2 regions of the Verrucosispora sp. WMMD573 genome follow, and region 2 is predicted to be linked to the other one. Evidence: riboswitches for the same ligand, from Rfam matches in the RefSeq annotation. Region 2 holds a riboswitch; the other holds the start of a gene.
The links. Region 2 has a riboswitch for thiamine pyrophosphate ahead of O7601_RS02905 (thiamine phosphate synthase). Riboswitches for the same ligand answer to the same signal wherever they lie in the genome.
Positions count from the first base shown of each region.

Region 1: it holds a riboswitch for thiamine pyrophosphate, as region 2 does, so the genes downstream of both, O7601_RS29110 (ECF transporter S component) here and O7601_RS02905 (thiamine phosphate synthase) in region 2, are expected to answer to the same signal.

Region 1 covers NZ_CP114901.1:6,424,375-6,432,251, forward strand. Annotated here, with positions in the region: gene O7601_RS29085 (MerR family transcriptional regulator) at 1-74, opposite strand, end outside; gene O7601_RS29090 (ABC transporter permease) at 119-880, opposite strand; gene O7601_RS29095 (ATP-binding cassette domain-containing protein) at 877-1,674, opposite strand; gene O7601_RS29100 (TIGR03943 family protein) at 1,754-2,497, opposite strand; gene O7601_RS29105 (permease) at 2,494-3,435, opposite strand; TPP riboswitch at 3,767-3,872, shown strand; gene O7601_RS29110 (ECF transporter S component) at 3,945-4,535, shown strand; gene O7601_RS29115 (ABC transporter ATP-binding protein) at 4,633-6,072, shown strand; gene O7601_RS29120 (energy-coupling factor transporter transmembrane component T) at 6,069-6,869, shown strand; gene O7601_RS29125 (PHP domain-containing protein) at 7,037-7,877, shown strand, end outside.
Region 2 covers NZ_CP114901.1:629,382-637,258, forward strand. Annotated here, with positions in the region: partial or broken gene O7601_RS02885 (thiamine phosphate synthase) at 139-831, opposite strand; gene O7601_RS02890 (thiazole synthase) at 897-1,682, opposite strand; gene thiS (sulfur carrier protein ThiS) at 1,688-1,888, opposite strand; gene thiO (glycine oxidase ThiO) at 1,879-3,060, opposite strand; gene O7601_RS02905 (thiamine phosphate synthase) at 3,054-3,680, opposite strand; TPP riboswitch at 3,675-3,784, opposite strand; gene O7601_RS02910 (ThuA domain-containing protein) at 4,276-7,877, shown strand, end outside.

The sequences.
Region 1 (7,877 bases), 700 kb from region 2:
CCGATCTGGTGATAGTGCCGCACCGTCCGCACCGTGACACCGGCGTACGCGGCCAGTTGACCAATCGTCAGCATGCCCCGATCCTGCCGTCAGCTCGCCCGGTCCGGTCGGTGCCGACTCACGCGATCCTCCGCCGGTAGTAGATCGTGGCGGCCAGGTAGGCGACGACGAGGATGCCGAGACACCAGGCGAGTGCGGTCCAGATGTCGGAGCCGACGGGCTGCTGGGCGAACAGGTCCCGGATCGTGTTGACGATGGCGGTCACCGGTTGGTGCTCGGCGAAGGCCCGTACCGGGCCGGGCATGGTGTCGGTGGGCACGAAGGCCGAGCTGACGAACGGCAGGAAGATCAGCGGGTAGGAGAAAGCGCCCGCGCCGTCCACCGACTTCGCGGTGAGGCCCGGGATCACCGCAAGCCAGGTCAGCGCGAGGGTGAGCAGGGCCAGCATGCCTGCCGCCGCGAGCCAACCAAGCACATCCGTCCCCGGGCGGAAGCCCATGAGCAGGGCTACGCCGACGACGACCACGAGTGAGATCAGGTTGGCGACCATCGAGGTCAGGACGTGCGCCCACAACACGGCGGATCGCGCGATGGGCATCGACTGGAACCGCCCGAAGATGCCGCCCTGCATGTCCTGGAAGAGCCGGAACGCGGTGTAGGAGATACCCGAGGCGATCGTGATGACCAGGATGCCGGGGAGCAGGTAGTTCACGTACGAGTCGGACCCGGTCTCGATCGCACCACCGAAGACGTAGACGAACAGCAGCATGAAAGCGATCGGCATGATCGCGGTGGTGATGATGGTGTCCGGGCTGCGGAGGATGTGCCGCAGCGAACGCCCCAGGAGCACCGTGGTGTCGCCGAGGAAGTGCTTGTTCATCGCTGTTCCTTGTCCGTGCCGGCGCCGACGAGGGTGAGGAAGATGTCTTCGAGGCTCGGCTGCTTCTCGACGTACTCGACCTCAGCGGGTGGCAGGACCCGCCTCAGCTCTTCGAGGGTGCCGTCCACGATGATCCGGCCCTCGTGGAGGATCGCGATCCGGTCGGCGAGGTTTTCCGCCTCGTCGAGATACTGGGTGGTGAGCAGCACGGTCGTGCCGCCCTGAGCGAGTTCGTTGACGGCGTGCCACACCTCAAGGCGCGCCTGCGGGTCCAGCCCGGTGGTCGGCTCGTCGAGGAAGACGACCGGCGGGTTCCCGATCAGGCTCATCGCGATGTCCAACCGGCGGCGCATGCCCCCGGAGTACGTCGCCACCCTCCGGTCGCCCGCCTCGGTCAACGAGAAGCGCTTCAGCAGCTCGTCCGCGATCGCGCCGGGGGCCTTGAGGTGCCGCAGCCTGGCGACCAGGACGAGGTTCTCACGCCCGGTGAGGATCTCGTCGACCGCCGCGAACTGCCCGGTGAGGCTGATGGACTCGCGTACCTCGGCGGCCTGGGCCGTGACATCGAGGCCGTTGACGTGTGCGCCACCCGCGTCGGGCTTGAGCAGCGTGGAGAGGATCTTCACCACCGTGGTCTTGCCCGCGCCGTTCGAGCCGAGCAGGGCGAAGATGCTCCCCCGCGCGACCTCGAAATCCACCCCACGCAGCACGTGCAGCTTCTGGTACGACTTCTCCAGGCCCCGCACCCGAATCGCAGGCTCCTGAGACTGACTGGTTGTCGCCGGGATTGTCATGCCGGTCAGCATGGAGGGTTGACGTAGCGTCAGGGTCAAGCCCGCAGCGGCGCCATTTTCCGCAGTGGGTGGCGCGAGGTCAGTCGTACGGGCGCTTGGGGACAGGCACCTGCCGCCAGGACTCGACCTCAAGGTAGGGGATCTCGGCGTCGTTCACCGGATCCCGGCCGAGCCGGTCGCTGTAGCGACCGATCACCTCCACCCAGCTGTCGTCGGGCAACCCGGCCGGTACGTCGCCGGTCAACCCGAGCTTGACCGGGCGTCCGTCGGCGGCGCAGCAGGACAGCACCATCCGGGCCAGGATCGGCTGGCCGTCCGCGCCGGTGGCGATGAAGCCGGTGAGCTGCACCCGCCGATCGCCGATCGACGTACCCCGGTCGAACAGCGCCCGGGAGGCGTAGTCCAGAACGCTTACCTGCACCGGGTCACCCTCGGGCAGCGGCGGGTAGTCCGACTGCTGTTGGCTGCTCAGCGCCGTGCCGGCCTGGCCCGCCGCGTACGACCCGAGCGCCGGCGGGGCGACCAGCAGCAGGCCGAGCACGGGCAGGATCAGCAGCCAACCGATCCTCGGCTCGTGGTGGGCGTGCCCGTGGCCGTCGTGGCCGACGCCCGATCCGTCGGCCGGGGTCAACGCGCGGGGGGCCGGCGGGCGCAACTCGTACCAGAGCGTCATGATCGCGGCGGCGATCAGCAGCAGGCCGGCGGCGATCAGGAAGGGACGCAGGCCCTCCTTGACGTAGCGCAGGTAGAGGTCGGTGACGCTGGCCCGGATCACCGCGCCGCCGAGCAGCAGCAGGATCACCGCCTGCGCCTGCCGGTTCACAGCAGCACCGCCCCGGCGCCGACAGCGACCAGCACGGCCACCACGAAGGTGGTCGGCGCGAACCGGAACGCGAAGCGGCGGCCGAACACGCCGGCCTGCATCGAGATCAACTTGAGATCGACCATCGGCCCCACCACCAGGAAGACCAGTCGGGACGTGAGCGAGAACTGGGACAGCGAGGCGGCGACGAAGGCGTCGGCCTCCGAGCAGAGCGAGAGCAGCACGGCGAGCAGCGCCAGCGCCAGGATCGACAACCACGTGTTGTCGGCCAGGGTCTGCAACCACCGCTCCGGCACCAGCACGTTGATGCTGGCGGCGGCCATCGCGCCGAGCACCAGGAATCCACCGGCGTGGGTCACGTCGTGACGGACGGCGGCCCAGAAGGCCCGCCCCCGGGACGCGTCGTCCAACTCCGGCCGGCGCGGCATCCTGATCCATTCGGTACGCCCGAGTCGCAGCCAGAGCCAACCCATGATCATGGCGACGATCAGGCTGGCGACGCCCCGGGCGAGCACCATCTCGGGGTTGTTCGGGAAGGCGACCGCGGTGGCGGTGAGCACGATCGGGTTGACCGCCGGGGCGGCGAGCAGGAACGCCAGCGCGGCGGCCGGGGTGACGCCCCGCCGGATCAGTGACCCGGCGATCGGCACCGAACCGCATTCGCAGCCCGGCAGCACCACCCCGGCCGCGCTGGCCGCCGGCACCGCCAACGCCGGGTGTCGGGGCAACGCCTTCGCCCAGAAGGATCGGGGTACGAAGACCGCGATCACGGCGGAGAGCAGCACGCCGAAGGCCAGGAACGGCACCGCCTGCACCATGATCGAGACGAAGACGGTGGTCCAGGTCTGGATGCGGGGATCGTCCAGGGCGGCGGCGATCGGCTCCCGAAAGATGATCAGGATGATCAGCAGCGCCGCCAGGACCTCCACCGAGCCGATCCGGTCACCGAGCCAGCGCCGGGGCGGCTCGCCACCGGCGGGCTCCGGGGGACGCGTTTCGATGTCGACGCCCCCGGCCGCGGGTCGCGGCTCGGGCTCGCCCGGCACGGCCCGGTCAGTGTCTGTGGTCACCCGTCGCCCTTCGGCCGTGGCGGATCAGCGGACTGAGATTACCGTCCGGCGGGGATGACGTCGATGGATGTCACAAATATGGCCGGGCTCCGGTCGTCCCCGGCCCACCAGACGAGCCGGAGGCGAGCGCCCGTCGTGACCTGGGGAGATCACATTGCCGGTGGATCTTCCGTGGTGTTAGCGTCGGCGGGACAGACAACACCTCCGACAGGGGAGCGCACAGCGCTGAGAGTGCGGGTCCGCCCGCAGACCCTCCGTACCTGATCTGGGTAATGCCAGCGCAGGGAGTTCGGTCCACCTCCAGCCCGCCACCGTTCGGCGCCGCCGGCCGGGGCGTGCGTCTTGCCTGGTTCGCATCTGGACTGGGAGCAATCATCGTGCAGACCACCGAGAGCAACCGCTGGCGCACCATCGACATCGTGGTGGCGTCGGTCATCGCCGTCGCCTTCGGCGTCATCTTCTGGGCCTGGGGCGTGGTGTGGAGCGCCACCGAGGGCGCCTTCAGCTTCTTCCCGCCGGCACAGACCCTCATCTACGGTGTCTGGCTGGTGCCGGCCGTGCTCGGCGGCCTGGTCATCCGCAAGCCCGGCGCCTCGCTGTACTGCGAACTGCTGGCGGCGATCATCTCGGCCCTGCTGGGCAGCCAGTGGGGCACCATCGTCCTGTTGCAGGGCCTGATGCAGGGTCTCGGCGCCGAACTGGCCTTCGCCGCCTTCCGGTACCGGTCCTACCGACTGCCGGCCGCCCTGCTGGCCGGCGCGCTGACCGGCCTGAGCGCGGCGATCTTCGACTTCGTCTACTGGAACGCCGAACGCGACATCGCCACCTACCGCCTGCCCTACGCCGCGCTCACCATCATCAGCGCCACCGTCATCGCCGGTGCCGGCGCGTACGCCCTCACCCGCGCCCTGGCCCGCACCGGCGTCCTGGACCGCTTCCCCGCCGCCCGCGAACGCCCCCTCGTCTGACCCGGAATCCATCCCACGTTGATCATGAGGTTGGCGGCGGAGTTGATCTCCGAACCAGCCGTCAACCTCATGATCAACGGGAAGAAAGGAGGGTGTTGTGGGTGACGGGGTGGGGGTGCGGGGGTTCGGGTGGCGGCATGCCGGAAGGCGTGGCTGGGCGGTGCGCGGGGTGGATCTGCGGGTGGAGCACGGCGAGAAGGTGCTGCTGCTCGGAGCGTCCGGAGCCGGCAAGAGCACGTTGCTGGCGGCGTTGGCCGGGCTGCTGCCCGAGGACTCCGGGGAGCGGGAAGGCACCATCGAGATCGACGGCCAGCCGGTCGGCGAGGCCCGGGACCGGGTCGGCATCGTCTTCCAGGACCCGCAGTCCCAACTCGTCATGGCCCGCAGCGGCGACGACGTGGCGTTCGGGCTGGAGAACCGGGGCGTGCCGGCCGGACAGATCTGGGCGCGAGTGGACGGGGCACTGGACCGGGTCGGCTTCCCGTACCACCGGGACCGGCCCACCGCGGCGCTCTCCGGCGGCGAACAGCAGCGCCTCGCCCTGGCCGGGGTGCTGGCGCTGCGTCCCGGCCTGCTGCTGCTGGACGAGCCCACCGCCAACCTCGACCCGGCCGGTGCCGCCCTGATCCGCGCGGCGCTCGCCCGGGCGGTGGACGCCGACACCACCCTGATCCTGGTCGAACACCGGGTCGCCGAGGCGCTCCCCCTGGTCGACCGGGTGGTGGTGCTCGAACCCGGCGGCGGGGTCCGCGCCGACGGCTCACCGGAGGCGGTCTTCGCCGCGCACGGCGACTCACTCGCCGCCGAGGGAGTCTGGGTGCCCGGCCGGGAGAACCCGCCACGTCGGGCCGCCGGCCCGGCCGGCGAGGTGCTGCTCACCGCCGAACAGCTCGGCCAGCCACCCCGGCTGGCCGCCACCGACCTGACCGTACGCGCCGGTGAGGCGCTCGCGGTGCTCGGGCCGAACGGCGCCGGGAAGTCCACCCTGGCGCTACTGCTCGGCGGACTCCTCCGGCCCGGCACCGGGCGGCTGGCGGCGAGCCGGGGACTGGCCGGAGTGGACTCGCGGACCGCGCCGCACCGTTGGCGGGCACCGGCGCTGACCCGCCGGATCGGCTCGGTGTTCCAGAATCCCGAGCACCAGTTCGTCACCGGTACGGTCTTCGACGAGTTGGCCCTGGGCCCGCGCCGGACCGGGGCGTCCGAATCGGCGGTGCAGGACCGCGTCACGGAACTGTTGAGCCGGCTGCGGCTGGAGCGGCTCGCCGCCGCCAACCCGTACACCCTCTCCGGTGGCGAGGCGCGGCGGCTGAGCGTGGCGACCGCCCTGGCCACCGCGCCCCGCCTGCTCATCTGCGACGAACCCACCTTCGGCCAGGACCGGCGCACCTGGCGTGAGCTGGTGGATCTCCTCGCCGATCTGCGCGACGCCGGTCACGGCCTGGTCACCGTCACCCACGACGCCGACTTCGTGGCCGCGTTGGCCGACCGTACGCTGGCCCTCGCTCCCCCCGGTCCGGGACCGGAGTCGCGATGATCACCCTGGAGCCGATCGCCCGGCCGGGCGCGCCGCTGGCTCGGCGCAATCCGGTGGCCAAACTGGCAGCGGCGATGTTGTTCGCGTTTCCGCTGATGGCCACGCTGGACCCGGTCACGCCGGCCATCGCGATCGCCGTGGAACTGGCGGTGCTGCCGCTGTTCGGGGTGCACCCCGGGCTGCTGGCCCGACGGGCCTGGCCACTGCTGGCCGCCGGCGGCGGCATCCTGGTCACGCTGGTGCTCTTCGCCGCCGACCGCTCGGGCCGGGTGCTGCTCGACGTGGGGCCGGTCGTGGTGACGTCGGGGGTGCTGGTCACCGCGCTCGGCCTGGTGCTGCGGCTGTTCGCGGTGGCGTTGCCCGGCGTGATCGTCTTCGCCACCACCGACCCGACGGACCTGGCCGACGCGCTGGTGCAGAACGCCAGGGCACCCGCCCGGTTCGCGATCGGCGCATTGGCGGCGTTCCGGTTGGTGCCGCTGCTCGGCCAGGAGTGGCAGATGATCACCATGGCGCGCCGGGCGCGCGGAGTCGAGGCGGGGCGCGACCCGGTGGCCCGACTACGGCTGTTCGTCTCGACGGCGTTCACGCTGCTGGTCGGGGCGATCCGGCGGGGCACCCGGCTCGCGGTGGCGATGGACGCCCGAGGCTTCGACAGCGGCACCCCGCGCACCTTCGCCCGCCGACAGCGTTTCGTCGCGGCCGACTGGCTGCTCGTCGTCGGCGCGACGGCGACCTCCGGGGCCGCGCTGGCCGTCAGCGTGGCGCTCGACACCTTCCGCCCCCTGCTCGGCTGACGCCACCGCCGACACGCGTCGAAGCGGGTTGGTGAGCGGCGGCCCGATCGACGCCACACATGGTCGGGATCGCATGTTCGCATGTTCGCCGCGAAGGTGACACGCCGCGTTCCCCCGCTACGACCAGATTGGCCTGCGACGACTCCTCGATCGATCTGGAGCAGCAGATGGGCCACGGCCACGCGCACCATCACGACCACGACGCCGCCAGCGGGACCGACGTGCCCCCGGCGCTCGACCTGTCCATCCCCGACAGCGACCTGCCGCCGGCCGACCTGAATCGGCGCGGTTTCCTGCGTAACGCCGGCCTGCTCGGTGCCGGCGCGGCCACCACCGTGCTGGCGACCGGCACCCCGGCGGTGGCCGGTGGTCATGACCACGGTCACGGCCACGGGCCCGGCGGAGACCACGGCAGGACAGGCGGGTTCCACTGGCTCGCGGGCGACCACCACATCCACACGCAGTACAGCTCCGACGCCATGTACCGGGTGATCGACCAGGCCCGGCACGCGCGGGCGTACGGCCTGGACTGGATGGTCGTCACCGACCACGGCAGCGCGACGCACGCGAAGATCGGCGTGGAGAAGGTCAACCCGGACATCGTCGCCGCCCGCTCCCGGCTCAAGGATCTGCTGATCTACCAGGGCCTGGAGTGGAACATCCCGGCGGCCGAGCACGCCACCGTCTTCGTGCACCCCGGACGCAACGAGGTCGCCGTGCTCAAGGAGTTCGAGAACTCCTTCGACGGCAGCGTCCGCAGTGCCGGCGACAACACCCCGGCGAACGAGGCGCTGGCCGTCGCCGGCATCAAGTTCCTCGGCGAGGCGGTACGCAAGCGCCGCGTCGAGGGTGCGCTCTTCCTGGCCAACCACCCGGCCCGGCGGGGCATCGACTCCCCGCACGAGATCCGGGCCTGGCGCGACGCCGACCCGAGCGTCGCCATCGGGATGGAGGGCGCACCGGGCCACCAGGCCGCCGGCCTGCCCCGGGACAGTGGCGGCCGGGCCC
Region 2 (7,877 bases):
GTGGTCATCCCCCGCCGGAACGTGCCGGCTTGGGGGGCTCAGGGTCGTCCGGGCGTGCTGCGCCGGGGGCTCCGGTCCCGTCGTGGGCGGGTCCACCGGGACGTGCCTGCTTGAGGGGGTCGGCGGGGCTGTGGCGTGGAAGGCGGCGATCAGGGCGGCTGCGGTCTGTTCTGGTTCGTGGGCGCGCATGATGGCGCCGAGGACCGCTACACCGCAGGCACCGGCCTGGACGCAGGCGTGTACCTGGGCGGGGGTCTCGATGCCGCCGAGGGCCAGCGCCGGCACCGGGCTCCGCCTGATCAGCTCGGCCAGCCCTGCGGGAAGCAGGGGTGGGCCGTAGCCGGGCTTGGTCCGGGTGGGGAAGACCGGCGAGAGGGTGACGTAGTCCTCGGTGGTGAGGCGGCGTAGTTCCGCCGTGTCGTGACAGGAGCGGCCGATCAGGTCGGCGGCGGGCGGCGGGTAGGGGCCGGCCGCCGACAGGTGCAGCGCGACCGGCGACCGGCTGGCTCCGGCAGCACCGGCCCGGATGCCGGGACAAGCATCGGTGATGTCGGCCCCGGGCGCGTCGACGGTGACGCCGAGCGCACGGCGGTCGGGGTCGCCGTGGTCGGTCAGCGGGTCGGGACCGGAGATGATCAGAGTCCCGCCCGCCTCGGTCAGGATCGGCCGCAGCTCGGCGACGAGGGCGAGGCGTTCGGCACGCGGCAGATCCTTCTCCCGCAGCACCACCCACCGCACTCCCCCGGCCACGGCCGCCGCCACCACCCGAACCAGGCCACCGCGAGCCACCCGCCGATCCGTAAGCAACACGATCCCCGAAGGAATCCGGATCTTGGTACGAACCGGCCCCTGGAGGGGCAGATTCGTACCAAGGTCCACGGAATCGGATTGGACTGTCACAGGTCGGGGCGGCCTTCGTCGGGAGTGGAGGCGAGGGCGTGAAAGCGGTGCGGGATGCGGCCGGCGCCATGGGCGAGGCGGCCGGCGGCGATCGCGTACCGCATCGCGGTGGCCATCGCCACCGGGTCCGCGGCCCGGGTCACCGCGCTCGCCAGCAACACCGCGTCACAGCCCAACTCCATGGCCAGCGCCGCGTCGGAGGCGGTGCCGATCCCCGCGTCCAGGATCACCGGCACGGCCACGTCCTGCCGGATGAGCCGGATGTGGTGCGGATTGTTGATCCCCAGGCCGGAGCCGATCGGCGCGCCGGCTGGCATCACCGCCGCGCAACCGACGTCAGCCAGACGCCGTGCCAGCACCGGGTCGTCGGAGGTGTACGGCAGCACGGTGAACCCGTCCTCGACCAGTTCCTCGGCGGCGCGGAGCAGTTCCACCCCGTCGGGCAGCAGCGTCCGCTCGTCGCCGATCACCTCCAGCTTCACCCAGTCGGTTTCGAACGCGTCCCGGGCCAGCCGGGCCACCTTCACCGCCTCGCCCGCCGTGTAGCAGCCCGCGGTGTTGGGCAACAGCCGCACACCGCACCGATCGAGCAGGTCCAACAGGCCACCCGAGCCGCCGGGCACCGTTTCCACCCGGCGCAGCGCCAGGGTGACCAACTCGGTGCCGGACGCCCGGATCGCCTGCTCCAGCACGTGCAGGTTGGCCGCCCCGCCGGTACCGAGGATCAGCCGGGAGGTGAACCGGACGCCGCCCAACTCGAAGGCGCTCGACTCGTGGTCCATCCGGCTCACCCGCCCTGGGCGGCGCTGAGCACCTCGACCCGGTCACCGCCGCGCAGCACCGTCGCCGGCCAGCCGGTACGCGGTACCACCTCACCGTTCACCGCCACCGCGACGCCGCGCTGTTGGCCGGTGATGTCGCGGACCAGGTCGGCCACCGTCAGCCCGTCCGGCAGGCTGCACCCGGCACCGTTCACGGTCAGTTCCACGAGTCGTCCTCCGTCGAGTGCGGAAAAGTGCGAGCGGCCGTTGCGCCCACGACGCCGGGTGAGTCGGCGAACCGGTCCGGCCGGAAGGGTGCCAGCAGTGCGTCGGAGTTGCCGTCCCCCGTGATCAAGTCGGTGATCATGTCTGCGGTGACCGGAGTCAGCACGATCCCGTGCCGGTGGTGGCCGGTGGCGACCAGGACCCCCGGCCGCCCCGGTAACGGGCCCAGGATCGGCGCGTTGTCCGGCGTGCCCGGACGCAGCCCCGCCAGCGTCTCGACCAGGTCGTACTCGGCGATCTCCGGCAGCAGGTCGACGGCGGCCCGCAGCAGCCGCAGCACCGCTCCGGCGGAGACACCGAGGTCGGAGCGCTCTTCGACGGTCGCACCGACGACCACCTCACCGCTGTCGCGCGGCACGAGGTAGACGTGCTCGCCGTCGGCGTACCCCCGGATCACGTGCCGGAAGCCTGGCGGCCCGCCATCGGGCGCGCGCAGCCGCAGCACCTGGCCCTTCACCGGACGGACCGGCAGACCGGTCAGGGCCGCGCTGCCGCAGCCGGCGGCGACCACCGTCGCGCCGGCCGCGACGTCGGACAGCCGGCGTACCGGCTCGGCGACCAGCACCGCGCCCGCCCGCTCCGCCGCCAGCCGCAGCGCCGGCACCAGCCGGCGCGGGTCGACCTGATGGTCGGTGGCGGCGAGCGCGCCGCCACGCACCCGGGGCGCCAGCGCCGGCTCGCGCTCGCGCAGCGGCGACGGGCGCAGCGGCGTCACCGGCAACCCCAACTCCTGCTGGTACGCCCAGAGCCGACGCGCCTCGGCGAGGTCGTCGGTGGTCAGCCCGACCATCAGGGTGCCTTCGGTCCGGTAGCCGATGTCGGTGCCGGTCACCTCGGTCAGTTCGGCGGCGAACCCGGGCCAGCGGCCGGCCGACTCGGTAAGCAGGGCGGTCAGCTCCCGCTCGCCGAAGTACGCCTCGGCGACCGGTGCCAGCATGCCGGCGGCCACCTGCGAGGCACCCGACCCGGGCGCCGGATCGTGCACGACCACCCGCAACCCGCGCGCCGCGCACCGCCAGGCGACCGCCCACCCGATCGGCCCGCCCCCCACGACTGCCACGTCGGGGCGGCGCGGTGGCACCACACCGCTGGTGGCCGGGCGTCCGGTCAACATGTCAGCGCCCGAACCAGCTCGGCGGCGGCGCGGGCGGGATCGGTGGCTCCGGAGAGCGCACCGACCACCGCCACCCCGTACGCGCCGGCGGCCCGCAACTCGGGCACGTCCGCCGCCGTCACCCCACCGATGGCGATCACCGGTACCTCGACCGACTCGACCACCGCCCGAACACCGGCCGCGCCGATCGGCGGGGGCAGCCCGTCCTTGGTGGCGGTGACACGGCACGGTCCCACGCCCAGGTAGCTAGCTCCGGCGGTGACCGCGGCAAGCGCGGTTGCCGGTTCCCGCGCGGTGGCACCCAGCACCGCCGTCGGGCCGAGCACCTCCCGGGCCGCCGCCACGGGCAGGTCGTCGGCACCGACGTGACCACCGGCGGCGCCGGTGGCCAAGGCCACGTGCAGTCGGTCGTTGACCAGGCAGGGCACCCGGTACGGCCTAACCAGGGCCAACACCTGCCGGGTCAGCTCGTACGTCTGCCGGTCGGTGGCGCAGTCCTCGACGCGGACCTGAACCACCAGTTGCTTGTGGACCACCGGGAGCACGGCCCGCAGCACGGCGAGCGGATCCCGCCCGGGTCGGGTGTCGGTGATCAGATGCAGTCGCCCCAGGGACGGCACGGCAACACTCCTCCCTGCGCCGGCATTACCCGGATCAGGTTCGACGGTCGGGGGCTCACAGCCCCCCTCTCAGCCCGGTGCACCGGGCTCCCGTGGGTTCGTTGGGTGTCACCGTACGTCGTTTCGCCGGCTCCGCCAAGCCCATCCTGCGCCACCGGCAGGGGCGCAGCCTGCCCTGTCGTGCCGACTCGCAGCAGCACGGCGGCCAGAAGAACGCGGCGTGCACTGCGGTGCCGGCCGCGCCGCCGCCTTCGAGAAGTTGGACGACCCTGGGGACGTTGACGAGCACTGCGGTCGGTACGACCCCGAGGGTGGGCCTGTTCACTCTCGGCGCCAACCGGCCTCCGCCCGAGGTGCGGGCCGGCAGCCGTGGTGGTTTGGGCGGGCTGTGCCGAAAATGTCAGTTGCGTTTACCGAAACGTTATCCATTGAAACCTTGCCATTAATCGTTCCAGCGGAACTAATTTGTTCAGCGACTCGACATAAATGCTGGGACGGCCACCCTTCGGCAAGGTGGCCGGGCCAGCCCCATCTGGGACGGTCTTCGGCGGGCCGACCCCGTGACCCCTGTCCAGCAAGGACAAAGGAGACCGGAGTGCCCCGAACACCTCGTGCCCGTGCACCCCTGACAGCCGCCTTCCTATCCCTGGGCCTCGCCGCGACCATGCTCCTGGCGGCCCCGGCCGCCCAGGCCGCGCCCGCCCCCGTCGCCCAGGCGGTACCGGAAGCCGCCGCCGAGACGTTCTCGGTGCTGGTCTTCTCCAAGACCGCCGGCTTCCGCCACGCCTCCATCCCAACCGGCATCGCCGCCATCCAGGAACTCGGCGCGGAGCACGGTTTCACCGTCGACACCACTGAGGACGGCGCTGCCTTCACCGACGCCAACCTGGCCCAGTACCGGGCCGTGATCTGGCTCTCCACCACCGGAGACGTGCTCACCGCCGACCAGCAGGCGGCGTTCGAGCGCTACATCCAGGCCGGTGGCGGCTACGCCGGCATCCACGCCGCCGCCGACACCGAGTACAGCTGGGCCTGGTACGGCGAATTAGTGGGGGCGTACTTCAACAGCCACCCGGCCAACCAGCAGGCCACGGTCAAGGTGGAGGATCCGGCTCATCCCTCCACCGCCCACCTGCCGGGACGCTGGTCCCGGTTCGACGAGTGGTACAACTACCGCACCAACCCGCGTGGTTCGGTGCACGTGCTGGCCACCCTCGACGAGACCAGCTACAACGCGGGCTCCGGCGCGATGGGGCCGGACCACCCGATCGCCTGGTGCCAGGACTACGACGGCGGCCGGGCCTGGTACACCGGCGGTGGCCACACCGACGAGTCGTACGCCGAACCGGAGTTCCGCACCCACCTGCTCGGCGGCATCCGCACCGCCGCCGGGATCCAGGGTGCCGACTGCGGTGCGTCGCTTACCGCCAGCTTCGAGAAGGTGACGCTGGACAGCAACACCAGCAACCCGATGGAGCTGGACATCGCGCCCGACGGCCGGGTCTTCTACATCGAACGCGACGGCCGGGTGCAGATCGTCAAGCCGGACACCGGCAACACGGTCACCGCCATCGACCTCGACGTCTTCACCGGCAACGAGGACGGCCTGATCGGCATCCGGCTCGACCCGGACTTCGCCACCAACAACTGGGTGTACCTCTACTACGCCCCGAACGACGGCGTGGCACGCAACGTGCTCTCCCGGTTCACGGTCAGCGGCGACTCGATCGACGCGGCCAGCGAGGAGGTCGTGCTCCAGGTCGACACCCAGCGCAACACCTGCTGCCACGCTGGCGGCACCATGACGTTCGACTCCGCCGGCAACCTCTACCTGGCCACCGGGGACAACACCAACCCGTTCTCGTCGGACGCCTACACGCCGATCGACGAGCGGCCCGGACGCGCCGACTACGACGCGCAGCGCACCTCCGGCAACACCAACGACCTGCGCGGCAAGGTGATCCGGATCCACCCGCAGGACGACGGGACGTACACCATCCCGGAGGGCAACCTCTTCCCGCCGGGTACGGCGCAGACCCGGCCCGAGATCTACGCGATGGGCTTCCGCAACCCGTTCCGGATCGGCATCGACCCGGCCACCGACACCCTCTACGTCGCCGACTACGGCCCGGACGCCGCGTCGGACAACCCCAACCGGGGCCCCGAGGGCCTGGTCGAGTGGAACATCGTCGACGAACCGGGCAACTACGGCTGGCCGTACTGCACGGGCACCAACGAGGCGTACAACGACTACCAGTTCCCCTCCGGCCCGAGCGGGCCGAAGTTCGACTGCGCCGCAGTGGTGAACAACTCGCCGAACAACACCGGCCTGACCAACCTGCCGCCGGCCATCCCGGCCACCGTCGACTACGGCTACGGCGGTGACCCGCGCTACCCCGAGATCGGTGGCGGTGGCGCGCCGATGGGCGGCCCGGTCTACCGGTACGACGCCGACCTCGACTCGGACCGCAAGTGGCCGGCGTACTACGACGGCAAGGCGCTGCTCGGCGAGTGGAACCAGTCGAAGATGTACACGATGCAGGTCACCGAGGACGGCACCGAGCTGGTCGACATCAACCAGTTGCTCACCGGGATGTCCTTCATCCGGCCGATGGACTTCGAGTTCGGTCCGGACGGCGCGATGTACCTGATCGAGTGGGGCAGCGGCTTCGGCGGCAACAACGACAACTCCGGCGTCTACCGGATCGACTACATCGCCGGTGACCGGGCACCGATCGCGGTGGCCAACGCCGAGCCCACCTCCGGGCAGGCCCCGCTGACCGTCGCCTTCTCCAGTGCCGGCTCGCGCGACCCGGACGGCGGCACGCTCACCTACGCCTGGACGTTCGGCGACGGTGGCACCTCCACCGAGGCCAACCCCACCCACACGTACGCCGAGGCGGGCAACTACACCGCCCAGCTCACCGTCACCAACCCCAAGGGTCGTACGGCGGTGGCGAACGTGCCGATCACGGTGGGCAACACCGCGCCGACCGTGACCATCGAGTTCCCGCCGGACGGCGGCTTCTTCGACTGGGGCGACCAGGTCAAGTACACGATCACGGTGACCGACCCGGAGGACGGGGACGTCGACTGCGCCGACGTCCAACTCCAGGTGCTGCTCGGGCATGACGAGCACGCCCACCCGCTGGAGCAGCACACCGGCTGCACCGGCACGGTGCAGACCCAGCTCGCCGCCGGCCACGGCGCCGAGGCGAACGTCTTCACCGTGTTCGAGGCCAGCTACACCGACCAGGGCGGGTCCGGTGGGGCCGACCCGCTGACCGGCCGCGCGATCGAGATTCTCCAGCCCAAGCGCAAGCAGGCCGAATACTTCACCGCGACCGGCCGGACCGAGGACGGCACCGGCGGCGGCGACCCCGGGGTGCAGCGCGAGGCGACCGGCGACTCCGCCGGTGGCGGCCAGAACATCGGTTTCATCGAGGACGGCGACTGGTGGTCGGTCGTACCGGCCGACCTGACCGGGATCGACGAGATCCGGTTCCGGGTCGCCTCGGCCGTCAGCGGCGGCGTGATCGAGGTGCGGGCCGGCGCGGTCGACGGACCTGTGGTCGCCACGGCGGCCGTGCCGGGTACCGGCGACTGGCAGACCTACACCGACGTCACCGCACCGGTGACCGGCGCGGCGAGCGGTTCGCTGTACTTCGTCGCCCAGGACCCGGCCGGCGGCGCGGGATCGCTGTTCAACGTCAACTGGGCGGACTTCGTCGGTAAGGGCGTCACCGACAACGCGCCGCCGGCGGTCACCGCGACCGCCACGCCGGCCTCCGGCACCGCGCCGGTCACCATCGCGTTCGGCGGCACCGCCACCGACCCCGAGGGTGACACCCCGCTGACGTACGAGTGGGACTTCGGTGACGGCGGCACGGCGGACACGCTCCAGGCCGAGCACACGTACACCGCACCCGGCAACTACACCGCCACCCTGACGGTGACCGACAGCCGTGGTGCCCGGTCGTACGCGACCGTACCGGTCCGGATCGACGCGCCGAACACTTCCTGTTTCGGCACCCGGTCCGACGACTTCAGCGGCGACAGCCTGGACCGGGACCGGTGGGAGGTGGTGCGGGAGAACCAGCTCCTGGCCGTCTCCGACGACGCGCTGCGGCTCCCCACCGGCGTCGGCGACCTGTACGGCAGCCGTAACGACGCCACCAACCTGGTGCTCCAGCCGGC